DNA from 3 places in the Burkholderia sp. BCC0397 genome. Region 3 is predicted to be linked to each of the others. Evidence: predicted binding sites of a transcription regulator. Region 3 holds the regulator's gene; each other region holds the start of a gene.
The links. Region 3 encodes FliA, which starts transcription of late flagellar genes. Its sites were predicted from a motif close to CTAAAGTTTNNNNNNNNNNNGCCGNTA; they were not measured.

Region 1 (9,576 bases), on a different contig from region 3:
ATGCCGGGCGACCCGCCGACGGCGGTCGCGATCGTCGACCAGATGAAGCTCGTCAATCCCGATCCGGCCACGCTCACGCGCGGCAACGACGGGTTGTTCCGCACCGCCGACGGCAATCCGGCCGACGTCGATCCGAACGTGGTCGTCACGCCGAATTCGCTCGAAGGCAGCAACGTGAACCCGGTGACCGCGATGGTCGCGATGATCGACAACGCGCGCGCATTCCAGCTTCAGTCGAAGCTGATCCAGACGGCCGACCAGAACGAGCAGACGGCGAACCAGCTGCTCAACTTCAGCTGAGCGCCCGCGCCAGCTTACGCAGGAGAATCGACAAATGAATCGTTCGCTCTACATCGCCGCGACCGGCATGAATGCGCAGCAGGCGCAGATGGACGTGATTTCGAACAACCTCGCGAACACCAGCACGAACGGCTTCAAGGCGTCGCGCGCGGTGTTCGAGGATCTGCTGTACCAGACCATCCGCCAGCCCGGCGCGAACTCGACGCAGCAGACCGAGCTGCCGTCGGGCCTGCAGCTCGGCACCGGCGTGCAGCAGGTCGCGACCGAGCGCCTGTACACGCAGGGCGGCCTCACGCAGACCGGCAACTCGAAGGACGTCGCGATCAACGGCGCGGGCTTCTTCCAGGTGCTGATGCCGGACGGCACCAACGCGTACACGCGCGACGGCTCGTTCCAGACCAACGCGCAGGGCCAGCTCGTCACGTCGAGCGGCTACCAGATCCTGCCGGCGATCACGGTGCCGCAGAACGCGCAGTCGCTGACGATCGGCAAGGACGGCGTCGTGTCGGTCACGCAGCCGGGCTCGAGCAACGCGGTCCAGATCGGCTCGCTGCAGATCGCGACCTTCATCAACCCGACCGGCCTCGAGGCGAAGGGCGAGAACCTGTTCGCGGAAACGACGTCGTCGGGCGCGCCGAACGTGTCGCAGCCGGGGCTGAACGGCGCGGGCGTGCTCAACCAGGGCTACGTCGAGGCGTCGAACGTGAACGTCGTGCAGGAACTCGTCAACATGATCCAGACGCAGCGTGCCTACGAGATCAACAGCAAGGCCGTGACGACGTCCGACCAGATGCTGCAGACCGTCACGCAGATGAAGAGCTAACCGGAACGTCCCGTCGTCGCCATGAAGCAGGTTCGCCTCCCCTCGTCAGCCACCGTCCGCGCCGCCTGCGCGGTCGCGGTGGCGGCGCTCGCCGGTTGCGCGCAGATTCCGCGCGATCCGATCATCCAGCAGCCGATGACGGCGCAGCCGCCGACGCCGATGTCGATGCAGGCGCCCGGTTCGATCTACAACCCCGGCTACGCGGGGCGGCCGCTGTTCGAGGATCAGCGGCCGCGCAACATCGGCGACATCCTGACGATCATGATCGCGGAGAACATCAACGCGACCAAGTCGTCGGGCGCGAACACGAACCGGCAGGGCAACACCGACTTCAACGTGCCGACGGCCGGCTTCCTCGGCGGGCTGTTCGCGAAGGCGAATCTGTCGGCGACCGGCGCGAACAAGTTCGCGGCCACCGGCGGCGCGAGCGCGGCGAACACGTTCAACGGCACGATCACGGTGACCGTCACCAACGTGCTGCCGAACGGCAACCTCGTGGTCAGCGGCGAGAAGCAGATGCTGATCAACCAGGGCAACGAATTCGTGCGCTTCTCGGGGGTCGTCAACCCGAACACGATCTCGGGCGCGAACTCGGTCTATTCGACGCAGGTCGCCGACGCGAAGATCGAATACTCGTCGAAGGGCTACATCAACGAAGCCGAGACGATGGGCTGGCTGCAGCGCTTCTTCCTCAACATCGCGCCGTGGTGATGACGATGCGCAAGCCCCTTTTCCACCGTCTATCGTTGCGTGCGCATGCAATCGTGCGGCTCGCCGCCATGCTGGCGCTCGCCGCCTGCGCGTTCGGCACGGCGCCCGCGCATGCGGAACGCCTGAAGGATCTCGCGCAGATCCAGGGCGTGCGCGACAACCCGCTGATCGGCTATGGCCTCGTCGTCGGCCTCGACGGCACGGGCGACCAGACGATGCAGACGCCGTTTACGACGCAGACGCTCGCGAACATGCTCGCGAACCTCGGCATCTCGATCAACAACGGTTCGGCCAACGGCGGCCCGTCGTCGCTGAACAACATGCAGCTGAAGAACGTCGCGGCCGTGATGGTGACGGCCACGCTGCCGCCGTTCGCGCGGCCCGGCGAGGCGCTCGACGTGACCGTGTCGTCGCTCGGCAATGCGAAGAGCCTGCGCGGCGGCACGCTGCTGCTCACGCCGCTGAAGGGCGCGGACGGCCAGGTATACGCGCTCGCGCAGGGCAACATGGCGGTCGGCGGCGCGGGCGCCAGCGCGAACGGCAGCCGCGTGCAGGTGAACCAGCTCGCGGCCGGCCGCATCGTCGGCGGCGCGATCGTCGAGCGCGCGGTGCCGAACGCGATCGCGCAGATGAACGGCGTGCTGCAACTGCAACTGAACGACATGGACTACGGCACCGCGCAACGCATCGTGTCCGCGGTCAACTCGAGCTTCGGCCCGGGCACCGCGACGGCGCTCGACGGCCGCACGATCCAGCTCGCGGCGCCGGCCGATTCGGCGCAGCAGGTCGCGTTCATGGCGCGGCTGCAGAACCTCGACGTGAGCCCGGACAAGGCCGCGGCGAAGGTGATCCTGAACGCGCGCACCGGCTCGATCGTGATGAACCAGATGGTCACGCTGCAAAGCTGCGCGGTCGCGCACGGCAACCTGTCGGTGGTCGTCAACACGCAGCCGGTGGTGTCGCAGCCGGGGCCGTTCTCGAACGGGCAGACGGTGGTCGCGCAGCAGTCGCAGATCCAGCTGAAGCAGGACAACGGCGCGCTGAAGATGGTGACGGCCGGCGCGAATCTCGCCGACGTCGTGAAGGCGCTGAACACGCTCGGCGCGACGCCCGCGGACCTGATGTCGATCCTGCAGGCGATGAAGGCGGCCGGCGCGCTGCGCGCCGACCTGGAGGTGATCTAAATGGCGGCGAACCTTCCGAACGCGAACGACCTCACGCAGCGCTTCGCGCTCGACGTGCAGGGTTTCGATGCGCTGCGCGCGCAGGCGAAGCAGTCGCCGCAGGCCGGCGCGAAGGCGGTGGCCGGCCAGTTCGACGCGATGTTCACGCAGATGATGCTCAAGAGCATGCGCGACGCGTCGCCCGACGGCGGGCTGTTCGATTCGCACACGTCGAAGATGTACACGTCGATGCTCGACCAGCAGCTCGCGCAGCAGATGTCGACGCGCGGGATCGGCGTCGCCGACGCGCTGATGAAGCAGTTGCTGCGCAATGCGGGCGGCGGCGCGGGCGGCGACACGGCGGCCGACGTCGGTGCAGGCGGCATGGGCGCAGGCGGCCTCGGCACGGCCGGCAACGAAGGCAGCCTCGCCGCGATGAACGCGATGGCGAAGGCCTATGCGAACGCGGCGAACAACGGCGGGCTCGCCGGCGCGCGCGGCTACTCGGCCGGCAGCGCGCTGACGCCGCCGCTGAAGGGCGCGAGCGGCGTGCAGGACGCGGACGCGTTCGTCGATCGCCTCGCGGCCCCCGCGCAGGCGGCCAGTGCGACGACCGGCATCCCGGCGCGTTTCATCGTCGGCCAGGCCGCGCTCGAATCGGGCTGGGGCAAGCGCGAGATCCGCGCGGCCGACGGCTCGAGCAGCTACAACGTGTTCGGCATCAAGGCGAACAAGGGCTGGACGGGCCGCACCGTATCGGCGCTGACCACCGAATACGTGAACGGCACGCCGCGCCGTGTGGTCGCGAAGTTCCGCGCGTACGACTCGTACGAGCACGCGATGACCGATTACGCGAACCTGCTGAAGAACAATCCGCGCTACGCGGGCGTGCTGAGCGCGAGCCGCAGCGTCGAAGGCTTCGCGCACGGCATGCAGAAGGCCGGCTACGCAACCGACCCGAATTACGCGAAGAAGCTGATCTCGATCATGCAGCAGATCGGCTGACGGGCTCCACCCGCCACCGGTTCATCCCCCCTTCGGACCGCGCCCGGCACCCCGCCGCGCGCGGTTTCAACGTTTGCGCGAAATAAATCGCCGTTTCGATCTAAACTTTCGGTCAGCACTGCCGCTAAGTGTGAGAGACCTGCGACCGGGCCCCCGTTCTGGCCCGGTTTTATTGCGCACCGGTTGCCCCGGGCGCCCATGACAAGAAAGACCGGCTAGCCATGAATATCGAAACGTCGACGGACCCCAGCCTGGATGCAGGCCACTCCGGGCCCGACTATGCCCGCCGCAATCCGCTGGAAATCGGCGTGCAGCTGCGCAACCTGGTGAATCGCGGCGATTTCCTGACCGTCCAGTACCCGGGCGGCCAGCTCGTCACGCGGCTGCTCGAGGTCGATGTCGGCGCACGGACGTTCACGTTCGACTGGGGCGCGCTGTCCGAGCAGAACGCCGGCATCCTCGGCGCGTCGCACTGCACGTTCGCGGCCGCGCCGGAGGGCGTGCGGGTCGAATTCACCACGGGCACGCCGCGCGAGACGCGCTACGAGGGGCTGCCCGCGTTCGTCGCCGATTTCCCCGACGTGCTGGTCTGCATCCAGCGCCGCGAATATTTCCGCGTCGATGCGCCGATCGTCGATCCGTTTCTGTGCCGCGGCAAGCTGCCGGACGGCGAAGGCTTCCTGTTCGAGGTGCACAACCTGTCGCTCGGCGGCGTGGGGCTGCGCACGGCCGACGAGCGCGTCGAGGCGCTCGAGGTCGGCACGCTGCTGCCGGACGTCGAGCTCGAGCTGACCGGCCACGGCAAGCTGTCGCTCGACCTGCAACTGGTGTCGCAGCGTTCGACGCAGCTGCCGAACGGGTCGCGGCGCTACCAGCTCGGCTTTCGCTACATGTCGCTGCCGGGCAGCGCGGAGAACACGTTGCAGCGGCTGATCACGCAGCTCGAAATGAAGCGCCGCTCGCTCGCGCGGGCCTGACGCGCACCCGGCTGGCGGCTCCCGCACGGGCCGCCCGCAAAGCAGCGCCGGCGCACCTGCCGGCCGCTTAGACCGGCGACGCACGCCCGTGTGCCGCGCGTGCATTTTTTCCTCAATTTTTTCGATCCGCGGCCGTTATACCGGGAGTCACGCAACCCGGCGGCCGCAGCGCGGCCGGCTCATCAGGATCGCGCATGTCCAACACACTCATGAACCTCGGCGTCAGCGGCCTGAATGCCGCGCTCTGGGGCCTCACGACGACCGGCCAGAACATCAGCAACGCCGCGACGCCCGGCTATTCGGTCGAGCGGCCGGTCTATGCGGAAACGAGCGGCCAGTACACGAGCAGCGGTTACATGCCGCAGGGCGTGAGCACCGTCACCGTGCAGCGCCAGTACAGCCAGCACCTGAGCGACCAGCTGAACACCGCGCAGACGCAGGGCGGCGCGCTGTCGACGTGGTACACGCTCGTCGCGCAGCTGAACAACTACATCGGCAGCCCGACGGCGGGGATCTCGACCGGGATCACGAGCTACTTCACCGGGCTGCAGAACGTCGCGAACAACGCGTCCGACCCGTCGGTGCGGCAGACCGCGATCAGCAACGCGCAGACGCTGGCCAACCAGATCAACGCGGCCGGCCAGCAGTACGACGCGCTGCGCCAGAGCGTGAACACGCAGCTCACCAGCACCGTGTCGCAGATCAACACGTACACCGCGCAGATCGCGCAGCTGAACCAGCAGATCGGGGCGGCGAACAGCCAGGGGCAGCCGCCGAACCAGCTGATGGACCAGCGCGACCTCGCGGTGTCGAACCTGTCGGGCCTCGCCGGCATCCAGGTCGTGCGCAACGACAGCGGCTACAGCGTGTTCCTGTCGGGCGGCCAGCCGCTCGTCGTCGCGGACAAGAGCTATCACCTCGCGACCGTCACGTCGCCGTCGGACCCGAGCGAGCTGACCGTCGTGTCGCAGGGGATCGCCGGCGCGAACCCGCAGGGGCCGAACCAGGCGCTGCCCGATTCGTCGCTGTCGGGCGGCACGCTCGGCGGCCTGCTCGCGTTCCGCAGCCAGACGCTCGACCCTGCGCAGGCCCAGCTCGGCGCGATCGCGACCAGCTTCGCCGCGCAGGTCAACGCGCAGAACGCGCTCGGCATCGACCTGTCGGGCAACAAGGGCGGCAACCTGTTCACGACGCCGTCGCCGACCGTGTACTCGGACCAGGGCAATACCGGCAACGCGTCGCTGTCCGTGTCGTTCGCGAACGCGTCGCAGCCGACGACGAGCGACTACACGCTGTCGTACGATGGCACGAACTACACGCTGACCGACCGCGCGAGCGGCGCGGTGGTCGACCAGAAGTCGGGGCCGATGCCGGTCTCGCTCGGCGGGCTGAATTTCTCGACGCCGTCCGGCTCGATGAACGCCGGCGACAAGTTCACCGTGCTGCCGACGCGCGGCGCGCTGAACGGCTTCGGTCTCGCGACGACGAGCGCGTCGGCGATCGCGGCTGCGTCGCCGGCCGTCACGTCGGCGGCGAGCACTAACACCGGCACGGGCAAGATCGCGCTGGGCGGCGTGACCGCGGGCTACCAGGTGCCGACGACCAAGCTGACCTACGACGCGACGGCGAAGACGCTGACGGGCTTCCCGGTCGGCACCACGGTGACGATCGGCACCACGCCGCCGACGTCGGTCACGATCAACAACCCGACGGACACCGTCCCGTACGACCCGGCGGCCGGCGCGACGATGGCGATGTCGGGGACGGCCGCGGGCGCGCTCAACGGCGTGAGCGTCACGCTGTCCGGCGCACCGGCGACCGGCGACTCGTTCACGATCGGGCCGTACGCGGGCGGCACCAGCGACGGTTCCAATGCGCTCGCGCTGTCGAAGCTGGTCAATGCCAAGGCGCTCGGCAACGGCACGGCGACGCTCACGGGCGCGTATGCGAGCTACGTGAACGGCATCGGCAACATGACGACCCAGCTGAAATCGTCGAGCGCCGCGCAGACCGGGCTGATCGGCCAGATCACCGAGGCGCAGCAGTCGGTGTCGGGCGTGAACCAGAACGAGGAAGCGGCCAACCTGATGCAGTACCAGCAGCTTTACCAGGCGAACGCGAAGGTGATCCAGACGGCGGCGACGCTGTTCCAGACCGTGCTGGGCCTGTTCAACTGACCGGATTCGAGGGATAGAAGCGATGCGGATTTCCAGCGCCCAGTTCTTCCAGCTGAACGTTTCACAAATGAACGACCAGCAGGCCCAGCTCGCGCAGCTGTATCAGCAGATCGGGAGCGGCGTGAGCCTGCAGACGGCGGCCGACAACCCGGCCGGCGCGGCGCAGGCCGTGCAGCTGTCGATGACGTCGGCGACGCTGTCGCAGTACGCGACCAACCAGAACGCGGCGCTTGCGTCGCTGCAGGCCGAGGACCAGACGCTGCAGAGCGTCAGCGGCGTGCTGACGGGCGCGCAGTCGCTGCTCGTGCGCGCCGGCGACGGTTCGCTGGCCGACAGCGACCGCTCGGCGCTCGCGACGCAGCTGCAGGGATACCGCGACCAGTTGATGACGCTCGCGAACACCAACGACGGCGCGGGCAATTACCTGTTCGCCGGCACGAAGAATTCGGCGGCGCCGTTCTCGACGACGCCGAGCGGCAGCGTCGCCTACGTCGGCGACACGGGGACGCGCCAGGTGCAGATCGCCGATTCGAGCACCGTGTCGCAGGGCGACCCGGGCGCGGCCGTCTTCATGTCGGTGCAGGCGATCGGCAGCTCGCCGGTGCCGTCGGCCGGCGCGGGCAACACGGGCACCGGCACGATCGGCACGGTCACGGTGACGAACCCGTCGATCGCGACGAACGGCCATCAGTATTCGATCAAGTTCGGCGGCACGGCCGCCGCACCGACCTACACGGTGACCGACAACTCGGCCAGCCCGCCGACCACCACGCCGGCGCAGGCCTATTCGGCGGGCTCGGCGATCTCGCTCGGCGGCGGGATGACGGTGCCCGTGTCGGGCACGCCGGCCGCGGGCGACACGTTCGCGGTCTCGCCCGCGCCGCAGGCGAGCGGCGGCTCCGACGTGTTCTCGACGCTCGACGCGATGATCTCGGCGCTGCAGACGCCCGTGACGGGCAATGCGGTGGCGGGCGCGGCGCTGAAGAACGCGCTGATGACGGGCTCGATCAAGCTCGGCAACACGATGCGCAACGTGACGACGATCCAGGCATCGGTCGGCGGCCGCGAGCAGGAAATCAAGGCGATGCAGGCCGTCAACCAGACGGCGGCGCTGCAGACGACCAGCAACCTGTCGGACCTGACCAGCACCAACATGGTCACGACGATCAGCCAGTACCTGCAGGTGCAGAACGCGCTGACCGGCGCGCAGAAGGCCTACGTGCAACTGCAGAACATGTCGCTGTTCCAGTACATCAATCCTTGATGCACGGCGCGCCGGTGGCGATGTGAGCGCACGCTTGCGTCGCCGCCGGCGCGATCCGCCTCCCGCGTGCCCTGCGCGGGCGGCCGTTTCGCCGGGCCGCGCGGCCGCGCACCGGTTCGCGCACGCGGCACACGCCGTCGCACGCCTGGCGGCCCCGCGAGTCAGGCCGCTTGCCAGCCCCATTCCCGCTCCGTAAACTCGCGCCAGATTCCAGACCGGCGCATCCTTGGCAGCCGGCGACCGACGACCGACAGGAGCGCTTTCCCCATGTCCGATTCCTACTTCCCGCGCTGGCGGGTCCAATCGACCGGCGCGACCGCGCGCGTGGTCGGCCCCGACGAGCGCCTCGCGTGGCCGCAGATGGTCGCGATGGGCGTGCAGCACGTCGTCGCGATGTTCGGTTCGACCGTGCTCGCGCCGCTGCTGATGGGCTTCGACCCGAACCTGTGCATCTTCATGTCGGGCATCGGCACGCTGCTGTTCTTCGTGCTGGTCGGCGGCCGGGTGCCGAGCTATCTCGGCTCGAGCTTCGCGTTCATCGGCCTCGTGATCGCGGTGACGGGCTACGGCGGCAGCGGCCCGAACCCGAACATTCCGGTCGCGCTCGGCGGGATCGTCGCGTGCGGCGTCGTGTACGTGGCGCTCGGCGCGCTGGTGCAGGCGATCGGCACGCGCTGGATCGAGACGCTGATGCCGCCGGTCGTGACCGGCGCGGTGGTCGCGGTGATCGGGCTGAACCTCGCGCCGATCGCGGTCAAGGGCGTGTCGGGCTCGACCTTCGAATCGGTGATGGCGCTCGTCACGGTGCTGTGCGTCGGCGGCGTCGCGGTGTTCGCGCGCGGGATGATGCAGCGCCTCCTGATCCTCGTCGGGCTCGTGATCGCGTACGTGATCTACGCGATCGCGACCAACGGAATGGGCCTCGGCAAGCCGATCGATTTCGCGATCGTCGCGCAGGCCGCGTGGTTCGGCGTACCGGGCTTCCGCGCGCCGGTGTTCGATCCGCACGCGATGCTGATGCTCGCGCCGATCGCGGTGATCCTGGTCGCGGAGAACCTCGGCCACATCAAGGCCGTCAGCGCGATGACGGGCACCAACCTCGACCGCTACGTCGGCCGCGCGTTCATCGGCGACGGGCTCGCGACGATCGTGTCGG
Region 2 (9,576 bases), on a different contig from region 3:
GCTTCGCGAGCCGGCCGATCTCGTCGGCCACGCGCACCGCGAACTCCGGATGCGCATTCAGCCCCGTGCCGACCGCGGTACCGCCGAGCGCGAGTTCGTACAGGTGGGGCAGCGTCGATTCGACGTGACGGATGCCCTGGTCGAGCTGCGCGACATAGCCGGAGAATTCCTGGCCGAGCGTGAGCGGCGTGGCGTCCTGCAGGTGCGTGCGGCCGATCTTCACGATGTCGGCGAACGCCTTCGACTTCGCGTCGAGCGTCGCGCGCAGCGTGCGCAGCGCCGGCAGCAGGTGATTGACGATCGCATACGCGGCCGCGACGTGCATCGCGGTCGGGAACACGTCGTTCGACGACTGGCCGCGGTTCACGTCGTCGTTCGGATGAACCTTGCGCGCTTCGCCGCGCTCGCCACCCATCAGCTCGCTCGCGCGGTTCGCGATCACCTCGTTGAGGTTCATGTTGGTCTGCGTGCCGGAGCCCGTCTGCCACACCGCGAGCGGGAATTCGCGCGGATGCTTGCCGGCGATGATCTCGTCGGCGGCTTCGATGATTGCGTGCGCCTTGTCGTCGGCGAGCACGCCGAGCGACTGGTTGACGGCCGCCGCGGCGCGCTTGACGATCGCGAGCGCGTGGATCAGCTCGGGCGACTGCTTTTCCGTCGAGATCCGGAAATTCTGCAGCGAGCGCTCGGTCTGCGCGCCCCAGAGCCGGTCGGCCGGCACGGCGATTTCGCCGAACGTGTCGCGTTCCATCCGAACTGCTTCATTCATGATGCACTCCTCCTGGAAAGGGGAAAGGCCGCGCGTCGTCGCGCGGCATCAGACGTAATCAGACGTATCGCGAGGCCAGTCGCGCCGCTTGCGCGGCGTCTCGAGGGGTTCAGCCGACAAGCATAGCGCCGGCCGCGATTTTGCGTCGTGTCGCGCCCGGGGCCAGCGCAAGCCCGTTATCAGCGTGAACAGGCTCTAGCGCGCCACCGCGATGAGCGAGGTGGTCTTGCGGTGAAAGCGCCAGGCCATCAGCGCGGCGACGCTCGCGAGCCCGGCCGCGAGCCCCCACCACAGGCCGCGCGCACCCAGGCCCGCGTGGAATGCGAACCAGTAGCCGGTCGGGAAGCCGATGCCCCAGTAGCCGAAGGTCGCGGCGAGCATCGGGATGCGCGTGTCCTTCAGGCCGCGCAGCGCACCCGACGCGACGGTCTGCATGCCGTCGACGATCTGGAACACCGCGGCGATGCCGAGCAGCGACGCGGCGAGCGACACCGTGGCCGCGTTGGCCGGGTCGTCGAGATGCAGGTACAGGCCGACGATCGTATGCGGCGCGACGATCATCACGAGGCCCGACAGCGACATGAAGCCGACGCCGAGCGCGAGCGCGACGAAGCCCGCGTGCCGCGCGGCGACGGGCGAGCCCGCGCCGATCCAGTAGCCGACGCGCACGTTGGCCGCCTGGCCGATCGCGAGCGGCACCATGAACGACACCGACGCGACGTTCAGCGCGATCTGGTGCGCGGCGAGCGACGTCGCGCCCAGCACGCCGACCGTGAGGCCGGTGGCGAGGAACAGCGTCGATTCGACCCCGTATGTGATCGCGACCGGCCAGCCGATGCCGATCAGCTCGCCCATCACGGGCAGCTTCGGGCGCGCGGCGGTCACGAAATGGCGGAAGCGCTGCCGGCCGTGCAGCAGCCAGATCAGCGCGAGCGCGGTGAGCCAGATCGTGATCGTCGTCGCGACGGCCGAACCGAGAAAGCCGAGGCGGGGCAGCCCGAATGCGCCGTGGATCAGCCCGTAGTTCAGCACGCCGTTGACGCCGACGCCGCCGATCGACACCCACAAGAGCCGCCGCGCGGCGCCGATCGCCGGCAGGAACGCGCGCATCAGCCCGACGCCGATCAGGCTGCCGAGCGCCGCGAAGCGCAGGATGCCGGTGTATTCGCCGACGTGATGCGCGAGCAGCGGCGGCTCGTGGAACATCAGCAGGATCGGTTCGGCGAGCGACAGCGCGACGATTGCCGGAATCGCGAGCAGCACGGACAGCGCGAAGCCCGTCCAGTAGATGTGCGGCACGCGATCCTCGGCCTGCGCGCCGCGCGCATGCGCGACGCTCACGCTGACCGACGACAGCACCCCTTGCAGGATCGTCACGATGACGAAGAAGAAGTTCGCGCCGAGCCCGCCCGCCGCGAGCGAATCGGGGCCGAGCGAACCGAGCAGCACCGTGTCGGTGACGCTCATCGCCATCTGGGAAAGTTGCGCGATCGCGAGCGGCGCGGCGAGGCGCGCGGTATCGGCGGCATGACTGGACAGGGACGGCGGCGCGGCGGCCGTCCGAGTGAGACCGGAATGCGACATGGAATGGACGCTCGCGCGGGTGCGGGCCCGCGCTATATGTATTTATTGTGAGAGACGGCTAGCTTACGGCTTTATTCGTACCGTGTCGAACGCGTGCGCCGATGGCCATGTCACGGGCAGGGGGAACCCCGCGGACGCTAGGCCTCGCGTACCGCGATGCGCGTGTCGCCGAGCAGCACGACCTGGCCCGCGCGAATCTTGCAGGTCTTGCGCAGCTCGATCGCGCCGTCGACTTTCACGGCGCCGGACGCGACGATCAGCTTCGCGGTGCCGCCGCTGTCCGCGAGGCCGGTGATCTTGAGAAGGTTGTGCAGCTCGACGTATTCGCCGGTCAGCGTGAAATCCAGATTGGGCATGACGAGGAAGGTGCGCAACGCGCGGGAGGAAACGCTCCGCATCATACGGCACCGCGGGCCCGCACGCGAGCGCGGGCGGCCGCCGGCGGATGTAAAGGACTGTGAGCGATTCGTCAGCAAATGAAACGGTGGGTAACAGTCTGAGAGATTCGCGAACCGGCCGCGCGGGCCGCGGGTCTTCTGTCGTACCTGCTGCGTGTTGCGGCGGGGGACGCGACGGACCGCATCGCTGAGGTCCGGGCGCACAACTTCTTGAGGAGAATTGTCATGTCCAAGATTCGTACGATGCTGATCGGTGCCGCGCTGACGGCGTTCGCCACTTCGGCCGCATTCGCCCAGACGGGCACGACGGCGCAAGGCGCAGCCGGTGCCGGCGTGCAGGCGCAGACGCCGGCGGCAGGTGTCGGCGCAGGCGTGCAGGGCGGTGCCGGCGCGAACGCGTCGGGCAATGCGGCGGGCGGGGCGACCGATGCGGTCGGCGCGGCAGCCGATGGCGCGAAGGATACGACGTCGTCGGCCGTCCATTCGGCCAAGAAGCACACGAAGCATGCCGCGAAGTCGGCCAAGGGCCATGCGGGCTCGGCCAAGGCGAAGGCCGACGAGGCGACCGAAGGCGGCGCATCGGTCGGCGCGCAGGGCGGTGCATCGGCGCAAGGCGCCACGCAGTAAGCGGTGCCCGACGCCGTCGCGACGCTCGCCTCGAACGGCGCGTCGCGACGGCAATCGTCAGGCGGCCCGGTTCGCTTCGCGCGAACCGGGCCGTTTTCGTGGGGTGTTACGTTGCGCGGGACGAGCGCGCGGTCAGGGCCGGCGCTGGCCTTGCCCCTGTCCCTGGGCCGGCCGTACGGCGGCCGGTGTGAATACGCTGCGCAGCCACGCGGCGAGGCGCGCGAAGACGTCGTACGGTTCCTCGACGAAGATCTCCGGCTTCAGCAGCCGCAGGTATTCCATGATCTGCTGCGCTTCCTGCTTCTGGAACGAGCCGTGTGCGAGCCCGAGCCGCAGCAGCCCGCGCAGTTCGCCGAGCTTGTCGCGCGCGGTGCTGCCGACGCTCATCTCGCACGCGAGCTTGGCTTCGTAGATGCGCTGCCGCAGCGATTCCGCGAGCCGCCACGCAGGCGTCTGCATCAGTTCCTCGAGCGTCTGGATGTCCTGCGCCGCGCTCTTGATCTGCGACGCGAGCGGGTCGATCAGCGACGCGTCGCCCTGCGCTTCGGCGACGATCGCCTTCGCCCAGTCGCGGCATGCCTTCGCGAGTTCGTCGGGGGTCCATTCGGAGCGCGACGCGAAGCCGAAGCCGAATTCGCCGGCCTGCCGCATCAGGATCGCGACGACGTCCGGAAATTCCTTGTCGAGCGTGCGCTTGGCCCACGCGTACTGGCCGCCCTGCAGCATCCGCTGCACGGCGTGCTCGGTCAGCGGCACCATGTTGTCGAGCAACTTGGCGCGCAGGAAATCCTCGAACGACGGCGTCGCGAATTGCGGGTCGAGTTTCAGCGACACGCGGACAAACGCGTCGTAGTCCTTGCGCAGGGACTCGAGCGTGTCGTCCTTGAGGGAAAGGGTGATCTGGCCCATGAATCTTCTCGATGGCGGCCCGCGCAAGCCGGCGCCGGCACGGCGCACCGGGGACGGGGCGCAGCGTCGACTGACCGATGCGCGCTGGGGCCGGTAGCGGGTCTTCCTCTCCTATATCGGCGCACCGGGCGGAAACTTGAGCGCGCGCGATGGAGCGTGCGCTCAGGCGGGCTGCCAGTGCGGCAGCACGACTCCTTGCCACAGGAAGAACACCACGAGCCCGGCCGCGATCGTCACGAGCGGGCGGCGGGTCGCTGCCGACACGAGCACGGCGGCGAGCGCGCCGACGAGCTGCGGATTCCGCCAGGTCAACTCGGCCGTGCCGCCGTGCGGCGAGACGGTCATCGGTACGATGATCGCGGTCAGCACGGTGACCGGCACGAAGCCGAGTGCGGTCCGCACGAGCGGCGGGAACGTCAGCCGCTCGCCGAACAGGAACAGCGTCGAGCGGATCGCGTACGTGATGACGGCCATGCCGAGGATCAACAGCGCGTAGCTCATGATGCAGCCTCCGGGCGGGAGCCGGCGCGCTTGCGTTCGTGCAGCAGCGTGAGCGCGACGCCGATCGCGACGCCGGCGGCGACTGCACCGAGCAGCCCGAGCTTGTACGGCCAGCCCTGCCAGAAGTACGCGAGCGTGCCGGCCGTGGCGGCCGCCGCGAAGTAGCGCAGCGTGCCGAGCTGCGGGACGACGATCGCGATGAAGGTCGCCGCCATCGCGAAATCGAGGCCGAGCGACTGCAGGCCCGGGAACGCGGTGCCGAAGCCGATGCCCGCGAGCGTCCAGACCTGCCAGTTCAGGTACATCGCGAGCCCGGAGCCGAAAAAGTAGTGGGGGCCGATCGTGCCGGGCGGGTAGTGCCGGTAGTGCCCGTAGGCGACCGCGAACACCTCGTCGGTCATCAACGCGCCGAGCGTCGCGCGCCAGCGCAGCGGCAGGTGTGCGACATAGGGCGCGAGCGTCGCGCTGTACAGCAGGTGGCGCAGGTTCACGATCAGTGTCGTGGCGAGCACGACGGCGAAGCCTGCGCTGCCGGCGATCAGGCCGAGCGCGATGAACTGCGCGGAGCCCGCGAACACGGCGAGCGACATCAGTGCGCCGTGCCATGCGGCGAGCGGGCCGCCGCCGACGAGCGTGCCGAAAATCACGCCGAACGGTGCGGCGCCGATCATCATCGGAATCGTGTCGCGCGCGCCGTCGAGCCATTCGTTGAGCGGGCGGCGCGGGGGCGATGCGGGTGTCTTGTTCAAGAAGCGCTCCTCCATGCGCTGGAGGATAGCGGGCCGGTGGCGAGCCGGCTTGTATGTTCTTGCGCTCGCCCGATAGGAGCGGGGTGCCGGAGTGCCGGCCGGCGCGGGTGGCAGCGCGGCTGACGGCTACGGGAAGCCGCGCGTCAGCTTGCCTGCCAGCGCCCGGGCGGCACGCCGAACATCCGTTTGAAATGCCGCGTGAAGTGGCTCTGGTCGACGAAGCCGCTCGCCGCCGCGACATCGGCGACGGGCACGCCCGCGCGCAGCGGCGCCAGCGCACGCTGTAGCCGCAGCTGGTTGCGCCACGCATGCGGCGGCATGCCGGCCGTACGCGTGAACAGGCGCGCCGCATGAAACGGCGACAGGCCGGCCGCCTGCGCGACATCGTCGAGCGTTACCGCGGACATCAGATCGGCGGCGAGCCGCTCGCGCATCGCGTTGACGCGCGGTTCGTCGGCCGCGAGCGGCGCTGGTTGCGGCCGCACGTCGGCGTGGCGCGCGATCAGCGTCGACAGCGCGTCGAGCATCGCGGTTTCGGCGGCGAGCGGATCGTAGATGTGCGGCGTGCCGGCCGCCGGAGCGTCGGCCGGCTGCCCGGACGCATGCGCATGCGACGACAGCGCGCGCGCGCTGCCGGCTTCCAGCATCCGGTGTGCGAGCGTGAGCCGAGCCGCGAGATCGGCGTCGCGGATCACGTCGGGGGCGAACCACGGCGCATCCTGCGGGCGGCCCGCGATTGAACTGGCGAGTTCGCGGATGAATTCGACCGGCATGTAGCTGACGCGATAGCACCAGCCCTCGTCGGCGGCACGCGACCCCGTATGCACTTCGCCGGGATTGATCACGGGCACGGTGCCCGTTTCGGCGACATGGCCGGTGCCGCGATAGGTGAAGCGTTCCGCGCCTTCGAGGATCACGGGGATCGTGTACGCGTCGTGCCAGTGGGGCGCGAACGCGTGATCGCGATAGGTGGCCGTGAGGAGATCCGCGTCCGGCACGAGCGGCGTGCGCCAGTAGCGTGCGGAATCGGGAAGGCGGGTGGCGGACATGATCGGGCGCGGCAGCGGTCGAACCGACAGTGTATCGCTCGCGCGCCCGGCGGGTGCGGGCTTACTTGACCGGAATCGTCGTGCCGGCCGGCATCGGCACCGCGGTGACGGCGTTCTTCGGGCTGCCGCTGACGATGCGGTCGCTATAGGTCAGGTAGACGATCGTGTTGCGTTTCTTGTCGACCACGCGCACGACGTGCAGCGTCTTGAAGATGAACGACATGCGTTCGCTGAACACGTCGGTCTGCTGCTTGAGCGGTTCCTTGAAGCTGATCGGGCCGACCTGCCGGCACGCGATCGACGCTTCGCTCGGATCCTCGGCGACGCCGAGCGTGCCCTTGATCCCGCCGGTGCGGGCGCGCGACACGTAGCAGGTCACGCCGTTCACGACCGGATCGTCATAGGCCTCGACGACCACGCGATCGGAGCCCGTGACGCGGAAATGGGTATTGACGCTGCCGACTTCCTCCGCGTGCGCGCACGGTGCGGCGGCGAATGCGGAGAGCAGGAGGGCGACGGGGGCGAAACGGAGGAGGTGATGCTTCATCGACGGAACCGGATGCGAATGCGGGACAGAGACTCTAGCATGCGCATGAGCGGGCCACGAAAAGCGGAACGGTGGAGAGGCGGCCGGAAAAACAAAAGGCCCGTCGAATGACGGGCCTTTCGCTATTTGGCTCCCCGACCTGGGCTCGAACCAGGGACCTACGGATTAACAGTCCGGCGCTCTACCGACTGAGCTATCGGGGAATAAATCGGTACATCTGCGTGTCGTGTTGTCCAACAAAAAACCCGTCCACTTTCAACGGGCCTTTGCGTTTTTGGCTCCCCGACCTGGGCTCGAACCAGGGACCTACGGATTAACAGTCCGGCGCTCTACCGACTGAGCTATCGGGGAACAAACAACAACAGCAGAGAAACGAGATTGTATGGAGCGTTCGCTAACCTGTCAATACCTTGGAGCCGCGGCGCATAAAATTTTTTGCAGTCGCCGCCGTGCGATCAGCGCTCGAGCAGGTGCAGCTTGTCCTGCACGTCCTTCCACTCGTCCGCGTCGGCCGGTGCCGGCTTGGTCTTCGTGATCGACGGCCAGCCCTTCGCCAGCTCGGCGTTCAGCTCGGTGAACTGCTGCTGGTCGCCCGGAACGTCTTCTTCGGCATAGATCGCATTGGTCGGGCATTCGGCGACGCACACGGCGCAGTCGATGCACTCGTCCGGATCGATGGCGAGAAAGTTGGGACCTTCACGGAAGCAATCCACCGGGCACACATCCACGCAATCCGTGTATTTGCACTTGATGCAGCCTTCGGTCACAACGTGAGTCATTAAAACGCTCCTGCTTGGCGGTATATATGGGGTGGCGTTGGCGCCAAAAGCGGCATTGTAACTGAAGCGCAAAACCCGCATGACGTGGTCGGCTATCCGGCTTATATCGTTTCGTGATTAGTTTATGGGATGCGCAAGCGGATGCCTGCGCGCCGGGCACGAGCACGACGCGGCAGGGCGGCGGGGCAGTTTCACGATGGTCCGGCCCGCATTCGGGTAACATGACCGACAGACCGGGCGGCGCGCGGTGCGCTGGGGCCTGGTCACGATATTGGCGCTGCCGTCATCATGATCATCACTTCGCTGCTGGACACGGATCTCTACAAGTTCACGATGATGCAGGTCGTCCTGCATCACTTTCCCGCTGCAAACGTCGAATACCGTTTCCGGTGCCGCACGCCCGGCGTCGATCTCGTGCCGTACATCGACGAGATTCGCGACGAGGTGCGCGGCCTGTGCTCGCTGCGCTTTTCCGACGTCGAACTCGACTACCTGCGGCGGATGCGCTTCATCAAGAGCGACTTCGTTGACTTCCTCGCGCTGTTCCACCTGAACGAGAAATACATCTCGATCGCGCCGGCGCCGAAGGGCAACGGCGAGATCGACATCGTGATCGAGGGGCCGTGGCTGCATACGATCCTGTTCGAGATCCCGGTGCTCGCGATCGTCAACGAAGTCTATTTCCGCAACACGCAGCGCGAGCCCGACTATCGCGAAGGCCGCGAACGGCTGCGCGAGAAGATCAAGCTGCTCGGCGCGAAGCCCGAATTCGCCGACTGCAAGATCGCCGACTACGGCACGCGCCGGCGCTTCTCGAAGGTCTGGCACGAGGAAGTCGCGCTCACGCTGCGCGACGGGCTCGGCCCGCAGTTCGCGGGCACGAGCAACGTGCTGTACGCGATGAAGCACGACATCACGCCACTCGGCACGATGGCGCACGAATACCTGCAGGCGTGCCAGGCGCTCGGCCCGCGGCTGCGCGATTCGCAGATCTACGGCTTCGAGATGTGGGCGAAGGAATATCGCGGCGACCTCGGGATCGCGCTGTCGGACGTCTACGGCATGGACGCGTTCCTGAACGACTTCGACATGTACTTCTGCAAGCTGTTCGACGGCGCGCGCCACGATTCGGGCGATCCGTTCGACTGGGGCGAGCGGATGCTGCGCCATTACGAGGCGAACCGGTGCGACCCGCGCACCAAGGTGCTCGTCTTCTCGGACGCGCTCGACATCCCGAAGGTCATGCAGCTGTACGAACGGTTCCGCAACCGCTGCAAGCTCGCGTTCGGCGTCGGCACCAACCTCACCAACGATCTCGGCTACGTGCCGCTGCAGATCGTGATCAAGATGGTTCGCTGCAACGGCCAGCCGGTCGCGAAGCTGTCGGATTCGCCGGGCAAGAGCATGTGCGACGACAAGGCGTATCTCGCGTACCTGCGCCAGGTGTTCGGCATCGCGCAGCCGGTCGAGGAAGACGCGTCGAAGTAGGCGCTGGCCGTTCGGCCGAAGGTGTTCGCAGCAGGGGTGGCCGGTATAATCCGACGTATTGCACGCCAACGTCACGAGGACCGTTCATGGACACTTCCGCTGCCCGTCGCCAGATCCTCGCGCGCATCCGCGCGGCGCAGGGGCGCGCGGCCGAACCCGACGCAGCGGAGCGCGAC
Region 3 (9,576 bases):
CTCGCCACCGCGCACGAACAACTCGATCTGCGCGAGCGTCTGGTTCGCGAACGAGTTCGACATCACGAACGACGGGTGGCCGGTCGCGCAGCCGAGGTTCACGAGGCGGCCTTCGGCCAGCAGGATCACGCGCTTGCCGTCCGGGAAGATGATGTGGTCGACCTGCGGCTTGATGTTTTCCCACTGGTACTGGCGGGTCGACGCGACGTCGATTTCCGAGTCGAAGTGACCGATGTTGCAGACGATCGCGTTGTGGCGCATCGCCTTCATGTGATCGTGGTTGATCACGTGGTAGTTGCCGGTCGCCGTCACGAAGATGTCGGCCTTGTCGGCCGCGTATTCCATCGTCACGACGCGGTAGCCTTCCATCGCCGCCTGCAGCGCGCAGATCGGATCGATTTCGGTGATCCACACGGTCGCGCCCAGGCCGCGCAGCGACTGCGCGCAACCCTTGCCCACGTCGCCGTAGCCCGCGACGACCGCGACCTTGCCCGCGATCATCACGTCGGTCGCGCGCTTGATGCCGTCGACGAGCGACTCGCGGCAGCCGTACAGGTTGTCGAACTTCGACTTCGTGACCGAATCGTTCACGTTGAACGCCGGGAACGGCAGGCGGCCGTCCTTTTCCATCTGGTACAGGCGGTGCACGCCGGTCGTCGTCTCTTCGGTGACGCCCTTGATGTGCGCGAGGCGCTTCGAGTACCAGTTCGCGTCGACGTCGAGGTGCGCCGCGATCGACTTGTACAGCGCGACTTCTTCCTCGTTGGTCGGCTTCGCGATCACCGAACGGTCCTTCTCGGCCTTCGAGCCGAGGATCAGCAGCAGCGTTGCGTCGCCGCCGTCGTCCAGGATCATGTTCGCGAATTCGCCGTTCGGCCATTCGAAGATGCGGTGCGAGAACTCCCAGTATTCGTCGAGCGACTCGCCCTTGAACGCGAACACCGGCGTGCCGGCTTCGACGATCGCGGCAGCGGCGTGGTCCTGGGTCGAGAAGATGTTGCACGATGCCCAGCGGACGTCCGCGCCGAGCGCCTTCAGCGTCTCGATCAGCACGCCCGTCTGGATCGTCATGTGCAAGGAACCGGCAATGCGCGCACCCTTCAGCGGCTGCTGCGCCTTGTATTCGTCGCGGATCTGCACGAGGCCCGGCATTTCGGTCTCGGCGATGTTCAGTTCCTTGCGGCCCCAGCCGGCCAGCGCCATGTCGGCGACGACGTAATCGTGGGAAGCCTTGGAATCGATAATGGCGTTCATCACGCCCTCCTTTCTAAAAAGTTTCTAGATTGGTGACGTGAGCGCCGTTCAGGAAGCGGGGCCGGCGCGAAAAAATCGCCGCACGGCTGCTTGGTGAAGCTTTCCGAGCCTGGCGGACGCAGATGGTCCGTCGCAACGCTCCTCGGAAAACGGAGGGGATTGTAGCAAATCGGCGCGCGAAATGCGCAAGCACCGAACAACCGCGGCACGGGCGCGCGGCCGTCGGCAAAGGGTCAGGACTCGGCGCCCACCCACGCCTGTTCGCGCAGCCGCGCGCGCAGGCGCGCGACGGCCTGGCTGTGCAGCTGGCACACGCGCGATTCGCTCACCTCGAGCACCGCGCCGATCTCGCGCAGATTCAGACCCCGTTCGTAGTACAGCGACATCAGCAGCTTCTCGCGCTCCGGGAGCCGCTCGATCGCCTCGACGAGCGCCTCGCGCAGATGGTCGTCGAGCAGCGCCGACAACGGATCGGCGTGATCGACGCGATAGCGGTCGAGGAACGGCTCGTCGTCGGCGGCGCGGTCGAAATCCTCGTAGTAGATGAGCTGGCTGCCGTGCAGGTCCTGCAGCATCCCCTGGTATTCGTCGAGCGGCATCTTCAGGTGCTCGGCGATCTCGGTCTCGCTCGCCGAGCGGCCGAGATGCTGCTCGACCTGGTGCACCGCGTGCTCGACCTCGCGCGACGTCTTGCGCAGGCTGCGCGGCAGCCAGTCGTTGCTGCGCAGCTCGTCGAGCATCGCGCCGCGGATGCGCTGCGTCGCGTAGGTCTCGAACTGCGCGCCCTGGTCTTCCTTGTAGCGGCCGGCGGCGTCCATCAGGCCGATCATGCCGGCCTGGATCAGGTCGTCGAGATCGACGCTCGCCGGCATCTTCGCGACGAGCTGCAGCCCGAGGCGGCGCACGAGCGGCGCGTATTGCGCGAGCACGTCGGCCTGGGACATCTTTCCTTGAGCGTTGTACATCATGGCTCCCTCCTTCGGGTGGCGCTCACGCGGCGTGTGCCGCGCCCGCCTCATACGACGGCTTGCCGCCGGCGTGGACCGCGCGGCCCGCACCCGGACGCGGGCGCATCGGCCAGTACAACAGGTCGGCGGCAATCTGCCGGTAGTCGCGCGCGGCGGCCGACGACGGGAACGCGTCGACCACCGCATGCATCAGTTCGCGGGCGTGCTCGACGAGCGGATCGGCGCTCACGCAGCCCGCGTCGGCGATCGACACGGTCAGGTAGCGGCTCGCGACGCCCGCGAGGTTGTCGAAGGCCGTCTTCGCATCCGCGTGGCTGCCGACCTGATTGGTCAGCACGCGGAACTGCGCGAACGCGTGCGCGAAATGCAGCCGCTTCATGCACGCATACGCCTCGGTGATCGCCTGCGCGGCGACCCGCGTGACGACCAGCACGTCGTGGGCTTCGCGCGCGAGCGCCGAGAACGACCCATCGGCGCCGAGCTGCGCGTCGACGAGCACGATATCGGCCGGGCCGTCGATGAAGTCGCTCAGTTGCGCGTCGCTGTAGCCGTCGCGCGCGAGCCGCGCGGCGCCGCACAGGCCGAAGCCGGCCGCCACCCGCGTGCGTTCGCCGTCGCGCAGCCACGCGCCGGCGAGCGTCGCGCTGGCCGAATGAACGTCGGCGCGTTCGTCGACGACGAGCACGTCCTTGCCGAGCGACGCGAGCGCCGCCGCGAGGTTCACCACGGTCGCCGTGCAGCCGACGCCCGCCGGCCCGCCCGTCACCGCGACGATGCGCGACGCGCGCCCGGCCAGCAGGCGCCGCAGCCCTTCGGCCTGATCGATGATCCGTTTATCCAAATCGCACCTCGTGCAGCTCGGCGGTGGAACGTGCGGTCAGTGCGGAAAGCAGCGTCGGCATGTCCTCGTCTTGCGGCACGAAGGGCGAGCCGTCGCGCGGCACACAGAACGCGCTCTTCAGCAGGAATTTGGTCGACGCGACGTACAGGTTCTCCGGCACCTTCTGGCCGGTCGACACGTAATGGACCGGCAGCTTGTAGCGGATCACCGTGTCGAGCACGCCGCCGAGGTGGGTCGCCTCGTCGAGCTTCGTGAGGATGCAGCCGGCCAGGTCAGGCCCGGCCAGGTCAGGATGTTCGCCCGCGCTGCGGTACGCCTGTACGACTTCGTTCAGCGTGTCGCCGTGGCTCGTCGCGTTGAGCAGCAGCAGGCGCTGCACCGGCGCGTTCGCGCCGTGCAGCATCGCGATCTGGTCGGACACCGCGCGGTCGCGCTGGCTCATGCCGATCGTGTCAATCAGCACGATGTGCTTGTTGCGCAGCTCGGACAGCGCGAGCGCGAGGTCGCCCGCATCCTTCACCGCGTGAACCGGCACGCCGAGGATCTTGCCGAAGATGCGCAGTTGCTCGTGGCCGCCGATCCGGTAGCTGTCGGTGGTCAGCAGCGCGACCTTGCTCGCACCGAAGCGCATCACGCAGCGCGCGGCCAGCTTCGCGGTGGTGGTCGTCTTGCCGACGCCCGTCGGCCCCATCAGCGCGAACACGCCGCCGCGCTCCATCAGCGCGTCCTCGCTGTCGAGCACCGGCAGGTTCGACGCGAGCACCGACTGCGCCCATTCGGCGGCCTGCTCGAAGGTCTGCGCGCCGTCGCCGGACGGCAGGTTGTCGACCAGCATCCGCACGAGCTGCGCGGAGAAGCCGGCTGCGAACAGGTGCTTCGTCAGCGCGCCGTGGACGGCGCTGCGACGCTGGCGGTCGTGCCACATCAGGCTGTCGAACTGCTCTTCCATCCTCCCGCGCAGCTCGCCGAGCTCCTGCATCACGGTGTCGTTGACGATCCGCTCGAGGCGCGACTTCACCGCATCGGCCACCGCGGCGGCCGCGTCGGCGGACAGGCGCGTGCGCTCCGTCGCCTTGGCGGCGTACGCGGCGCCCATGTCGGGGGCGCGCTTCGCGGCGGCCGGCGATCCGGCGGCCGGCGACCCGGTGGCCGGCAATCCGGCGGCCGGCATCCGGCGTTCGGCGTCGCGCACGATGTCGCGCGCCCAGTCGGGCGACGTCGCGCTGGCCGCGGCTTGCGGCGCGCTCGCCTGCGGCTCGGCAGGCGCCTGCGCACGGGCCATCAGCGCGTCGCGCTGCTGCGTCAGGCGTTTCGCGTGCTCGACCAGCCACGGCGCGGGTTCGGAAGTGGCGGCCGGCGATCCGGGGGCAGGCCATCCTGAGGCCGGCGTACCGGCGGCCGGCGCGGCGATCGACGGCGCTGCCGGTGCGGGCTCGTCTGCATCGATCGACGAAGCATGCACGTCGGCCTCTTGCGCGTCGGCGCTCGCGCCGAACACGGACGAGAACACGTCCGGCAGCCCACCCGCACCCGCCGCATACGGATTGACGGCCGGGCGCGGCGCAATGCCCGGGCGCGACACGATGCCCGGCATGGCGGCGGCCGGCACGGATTCCGGCAGGCGCGACGTCGCGAGGCGCGGACGCGCGGCCGGCGGCGCCACCGCGGCGAGATCCGAATCGGCGAGTGCAACGATTTCGACACTGCCGTCATCGAGCGTACGGTTCGACAGCACGACCGCGTCGGCGCCGAGCGCCTCGCGCACGAGACGAAGTGCGTCGCGGCTCGTTGCGCCGGTGAATTTGCGAATGTTCAAGCGGAACCCCCGATGACGTTAACGACTTTGATCGTGCGTGTGTCCGGCACTTCGGCATACGACAGCACTTTCAATTGCGGCAGGCTGCGGCGCAGGAAACGCGCGAGCATCGCGCGCAGCGCGTGCTGCACGAGCAGCACGGGCGGCAGCCCGAGATTCTGTTGACGCAGCATCGCTTGCTGCGTACCGGTCAGAAGGTTGTGCGCGAGGCCGGGTTCGAGGCCCGGGTTCGCGCCGGTGGCGAGCGCCTGCGACAGCACGCGCTCCAGATTCGCGTCGAGGCCCATCACCTGCATCTCGCCGGCGCCCGGATACCACTGCTGCGTGATCGCGCGGCCGAGCGAGAGCCGCACCGCGGCCGTGATCTCGAACGCGTCGCCGCGGCCTGCATGCTCGGACACGGCCTCGAGGATCGTGCGCATGTCGCGGATCGGCACGCCTTCCTCGAGCAGGTTCTGCAGCACCTTCTGCAGCGTGGTGAGCGAGATCGTCTTCGGCACGAGGTCCTCGACGAGCGACGGCGCGTCCTTGCCGGTGCGCTCGACGAGCGCCTGCACTTCCTGGCGGCCGAGCAGCTCGGCCGCGTGCTGGACGACGAGATGGTTCAGGTGCGTCGCGACGACCGTGCTCGCGTCGACCACCGTGTAGCCGTACACCTGCGCCTGCTCGCGCAGCGCGACGTCGATCCACACAGCCGGCAGCCCGAACGCCGGATCCTGCGTGACGGCGCCCGGCAGCGCGGCCGTCACCTGGCCCGGGTTGATCGCGAGCCACTGGCCCGGGAACACTTCGCCGAAGCCGATCTCGACGCCCTTCAGCGCGATCCGGTACGCGTTCGGCCGCAGTTCGAGGTTGTCGCGGATATGGATCACCGGCGGCAGGAAGCCGATTTCCTGCGCGAATTTCTTGCGGATGCTCTTGATGCGCTTGAGCAGCTCGCCGTCGCTGTTCTTGTCGACGAGCGGGATCAGCCGGTAGCCGACCTCGAGGCCGAGCGGGTCGATCAGCTGCACGTCGTCCCAGGTCGCTTCGTGGCTGTCGGCCGGCAGCACCGCGGGCGGGGCGATGTCGGTCACGTCGCCGGCCGCCTTGCGGGCCGCCGCGCGCTTGGTCAGCGTGCGCGCCAGCCAGATCGCGCCGCCGCCGAGCGCGAGGAACGCGAAGTGCGGCATGCCCGGGATCAGCCCCATCAGCACGATGATCGCGCCGGTGATGTTCAGCACGCGCGGGTTCGTGAACAGCTGGCCGGTGATCTGCGTGCCGATGTCCTCGTCGGTCGCGACGCGCGACACGATCACGCCGGCCGCGGTCGAGATCACGAGCGACGGGATCTGCGCGACGAGGCCGTCGCCGATCGTCAGCAGCGTGTAGTTGGTGCCGGCCGCGGCGAACGACATGTCGTGCTGGACCATCCCGACGATCAGCCCGCCGATCACGTTGATCGCCATGATGATCAGGCCGGCGATCGCGTCGCCGCGCACGAACTTCGACGCGCCGTCCATCGACCCGTAGAACTCGGCTTCCTGCGAGACGGCCAGCCGGCGCTTTCTCGCCTGATCTTCGTTGATGAGGCCCGCGTTCAGATCGGCGTCGATCGCCATCTGCTTGCCGGGCATCGCGTCGAGCGTGAAGCGCGCGGACACTTCGGCGATCCGCCCCGCGCCCTTCGTGATCACCATGAAGTTGATGATCATCAGGATCACGAACACGACGATGCCGACCGCGAAGTTGCCGCCGACGAGGAAGTGGCCGAACGCCTCGATCACCTGGCCGGCCGCGTCCGGCCCGGTATGGCCTTCGAGCAGCACGACGCGGGTCGACGCGACGTTCAGCGACAGGCGCAACAGCGTCGAGAACAGCAGCACGCTCGGGAACGCCGCGAAGTCGAGCGGCTTCATCGTGTACATGCTGACGAGCAGCACCATCACGGACAGCGCGATGTTGAACGTGAACAGCAGATCCAGCAGCATCGGCGGCAGCGGCAGGATCATCATCCCCAGGATCATGCAGATGAGGATCGGGCCCGCGAGCGAGCGCAGGTTCGTGCCGGCGAACGGGTTCCCGCGCTTCGCGAACAGGCCGGTGGTCGGGGTGCTCATGCTGCGTTCCCTTGCTTGCCGAGGGTGTCTTCGGCTTCTTCACGTTCGTCGTCGGCGGACACCGACGCGCCCTTGTCGAGTTCGACCGGCACCTCGAGATCGACCGGCACCGCCGGGAACGCGCCGCCTTCCGAACGGAAGCGCTTGAGCTGATAGACCCACGCGAGCACTTCGGCGACCGCCGAGTACAGCGAACCGGGAATCTCGCGCTCGATTTCGACGTTGTGATACAGCGCCCGCGCGAGCGGCGGCGCTTCGAGCAGCGGCACGTTGTGTTCGGCCGCGAGATCGCGGATGCGCGCGGCGACGAGGTTCACGCCCTTCGCGACGACCTTCGGCGCGCGCATCTCGCCATCCGTGTATTGCAGCGCGACCGCGAAGTGCGTCGGGTTCGTGACGACCACGTCGGCCTTCGGCACGGCCGCCATCATCCGGCGGCGCGCGATCGCGCGCTGCTGCTGGCGGATCCGCCCCTTCACGTGCGGATCGCCTTCGTTCTCGCGATGCTCGCGCTTCACTTCTTCCTTCGTCATGCGCAACTTCTTGTTGTACTGCCAGATTTGGTAAGGCACATCGAGCCCGGCGACCACCAGCATCCCGGCGACCGTCGTACCGCAGCACACGGCGACCAGATGCAGCGCATCGGGCAGCGCGGCGCCGAGCGGCTGCGTCGCGAGGCCGAGCAGTTCGTCCTTGCTGCGCCAGATCGCGATGCCGCCGATCCCGCCGACGACCAGCGTCTTCGCGACCGACATCCCGAGCTGGATCGGCCCCTGGATCGAGAAGATCCGGCCGAGGCCCGAGATCGGGTTCAGGCGGTCGAACTTCAGCTCGAACGTCTTTTGCGAAATCAGCCAGCCGCCGAGCGCCATCGGCGCGAGCAGCGCGGCGACGCCGGTGAGCGCGAGAAGCGGCAGCAGCGCGGCGAAGCCTTCGAGGCTCGCGCTGCCGGCCGCCGACAGCATCCGGTTGGTGTCGAACGCGGTCGCGCGATCGAACGCGAACGCGCCGCGCAGCATCGCCTGCAGATGCGCGCCCGACGGGCCCGCGAGCAGCCATGCGCCGTAGAACCCCGCCGCGAGCAGTGCGAACGAAGCCAGTTCGCGCGAACGCGCGACCTGCCCCTCCTCGCGCGCCTTCTCGCGGCGCCTGGGAGTGGCGGCTTCGGTCTTGTCGAGATCGCTCTCGTCTGCCACGGGGCCTCCAGTCGGGTACGGCGGAATGCCGCTTTCCAGTGACACCGATTATTCATGGAGGCGTCAAACGCCGATCGGTCGAGCAAAGCCGGGAAAGGGGGGTATTTCGGGGAATCGGGCGAGCCGCCGCGAACACGGCTGGATCGGGGGCGGAACGACGCGCGGCGCGGCGGAAAAACGGGGCGGCAGGCGCATGGGGGAAGCGGCGGCTGCAAGCGGGACGGCAGCGGTGTAATGCGGGGGAACGGTGAAACGACGGGCGGGAAAGACGCGGGGGAAAGGCGGGGGAACGACGAAGCGACAGCGGGAAAGACGAGGGGGAAAGGCGGGGAAATCGGGCCCCGACGCCACGGCGTCGTGCGTCGGGGCAGGCGTCGGTCAGACCGCCGGGATCGGGTCCGCGCCGAAACGGTTCGGGCCTTCAGTGCCGCGCGAGCACATCCACACGAGCAGCAGGATGCTGCCGACGATCGGAATCAGCGCGAGCAGCAGGAACCAGCCCGAGCGGCCAGTATCGTGCAGGCGGCGCACGCTGACCGCGATGCCCGGAATGATCAGCGCGAGCGACACCAGGAAGATCACGCCGAGCAGCAGCAGCGTGATCAACCCCGCATCGCGGCCCGCCGCGCCGATGATCTGGCCGACGACCGACAGCACGCAGCTCAGCAGCGCGAAATACCAGTATTCGGCGCGACGCGCACGGCCTTCGAATGTCGCGTATTTATTCAGTGCGGTACGAACGGCTTCGGAAAAATTCATTTTATTACCCTCCTGTTTTATATTGGCACCCCGGAAACAACGCCGGCATTATAGGTTTGAATGTCGGCGGATTCCATCTCTTTTCGCAGGTCGGGCAATACATACCGCTGCATCGCATGCCCATCGGGCACGGGAATGGCTGCAATAGCGCGTTCCGGCCCGCCGGGCTTGCATGTCGCGTCATTTTAATAATCCTGAAGACCTGACAAAAATGACAGCCGCGGATAATCCAGTATTTTGATTACAGCTCAATGAAACCACACACGCCCGATAATCGATGCGAGTATCCGGCATTCGATTAACCGGCCGGCCGGCAATACTCAGGCGCGCCGGTCGCGGTACCCGTCGCGATTGCCCGTCCGGCCCGAATCGCCCCATACGACGGCGGTACGAGACAGCCGGCCCCGGCCTGAACGGCCGACCGAAGCGACCTAGCCGGCCGCCGCCCGCTGCAGCGCGTCGAGATCGAGCTTCTTCATCGTCATCACCTGCGCCATCACGCGCTCGGCGCGGGCCGGGTCGCCCGCCATCAGTTCGGCCATCTGCACGGGCACGACCTGCCACGACACGCCGAAGCGGTCGCGCAGCCAGCCGCATTGCTGCGCGCGCGCGTCGCCGCCTTCGGACAGGCGCGCCCAGTAAT

Region 1: a site for FliA is predicted at 5,091-5,117, ahead of flgK (flagellar hook-associated protein FlgK). Genes of this name have one in related genera too.
Region 2: a site for FliA is predicted at 4,402-4,428, ahead of HWX03_RS11330 (DUF4088 family protein). Genes of this name have one in related genera too.

Annotation. Positions count from the first base shown of each region.
Region 1 is NZ_CADFDL010000004.1:167,649-177,224, forward strand. Features, by position in the region: gene flgF (flagellar basal-body rod protein FlgF) at 1-300, shown strand, start outside; gene flgG (flagellar basal-body rod protein FlgG) at 335-1,123, shown strand; gene flgH (flagellar basal body L-ring protein FlgH) at 1,145-1,834, shown strand; gene HWX03_RS14895 (flagellar basal body P-ring protein FlgI) at 1,840-3,018, shown strand; gene flgJ (flagellar assembly peptidoglycan hydrolase FlgJ) at 3,019-4,002, shown strand; gene HWX03_RS14905 (flagellar brake protein) at 4,224-4,979, shown strand; gene flgK (flagellar hook-associated protein FlgK) at 5,174-7,156, shown strand; gene flgL (flagellar hook-associated protein FlgL) at 7,179-8,420, shown strand; gene HWX03_RS14920 (solute carrier family 23 protein) at 8,688-9,576, shown strand, end outside.
Region 2 is NZ_CADFDL010000003.1:263,916-273,491, reverse strand. Features, by position in the region: gene fumC (class II fumarate hydratase) at 1-769, opposite strand, end outside; gene norM (multidrug efflux MATE transporter NorM) at 965-2,353, opposite strand; gene HWX03_RS11340 (RNA-binding S4 domain-containing protein) at 2,491-2,709, opposite strand; gene HWX03_RS11335 (hypothetical protein) at 2,977-3,378, shown strand; gene HWX03_RS11330 (DUF4088 family protein) at 3,511-4,287, opposite strand; gene HWX03_RS11325 (AzlD domain-containing protein) at 4,450-4,788, opposite strand; gene HWX03_RS11320 (AzlC family ABC transporter permease) at 4,785-5,552, opposite strand; gene HWX03_RS11315 (AraC family transcriptional regulator) at 5,681-6,586, opposite strand; gene HWX03_RS11310 (CreA family protein) at 6,648-7,133, opposite strand; tRNA gene HWX03_RS11305 (tRNA-Asn) at 7,261-7,336, opposite strand; tRNA gene HWX03_RS11300 (tRNA-Asn) at 7,409-7,484, opposite strand; gene fdxA (ferredoxin FdxA) at 7,589-7,912, opposite strand; gene pncB (nicotinate phosphoribosyltransferase) at 8,201-9,400, shown strand; gene HWX03_RS11285 (lactate utilization protein C) at 9,487-9,576, shown strand, end outside.
Region 3 is NZ_CADFDL010000021.1:45,253-54,828, reverse strand. Features, by position in the region: gene ahcY (adenosylhomocysteinase) at 1-1,254, opposite strand, end outside; S-adenosyl-L-homocysteine riboswitch at 1,287-1,404, opposite strand; gene HWX03_RS35355 (RNA polymerase sigma factor FliA) at 1,488-2,222, opposite strand; gene HWX03_RS35350 (MinD/ParA family protein) at 2,245-3,063, opposite strand; gene flhF (flagellar biosynthesis protein FlhF) at 3,056-4,879, opposite strand; gene flhA (flagellar biosynthesis protein FlhA) at 4,876-6,978, opposite strand; gene flhB (flagellar biosynthesis protein FlhB) at 6,975-8,174, opposite strand; gene HWX03_RS35330 (DUF805 domain-containing protein) at 8,553-8,933, opposite strand; gene HWX03_RS35325 (VOC family protein) at 9,365-9,576, opposite strand, start outside.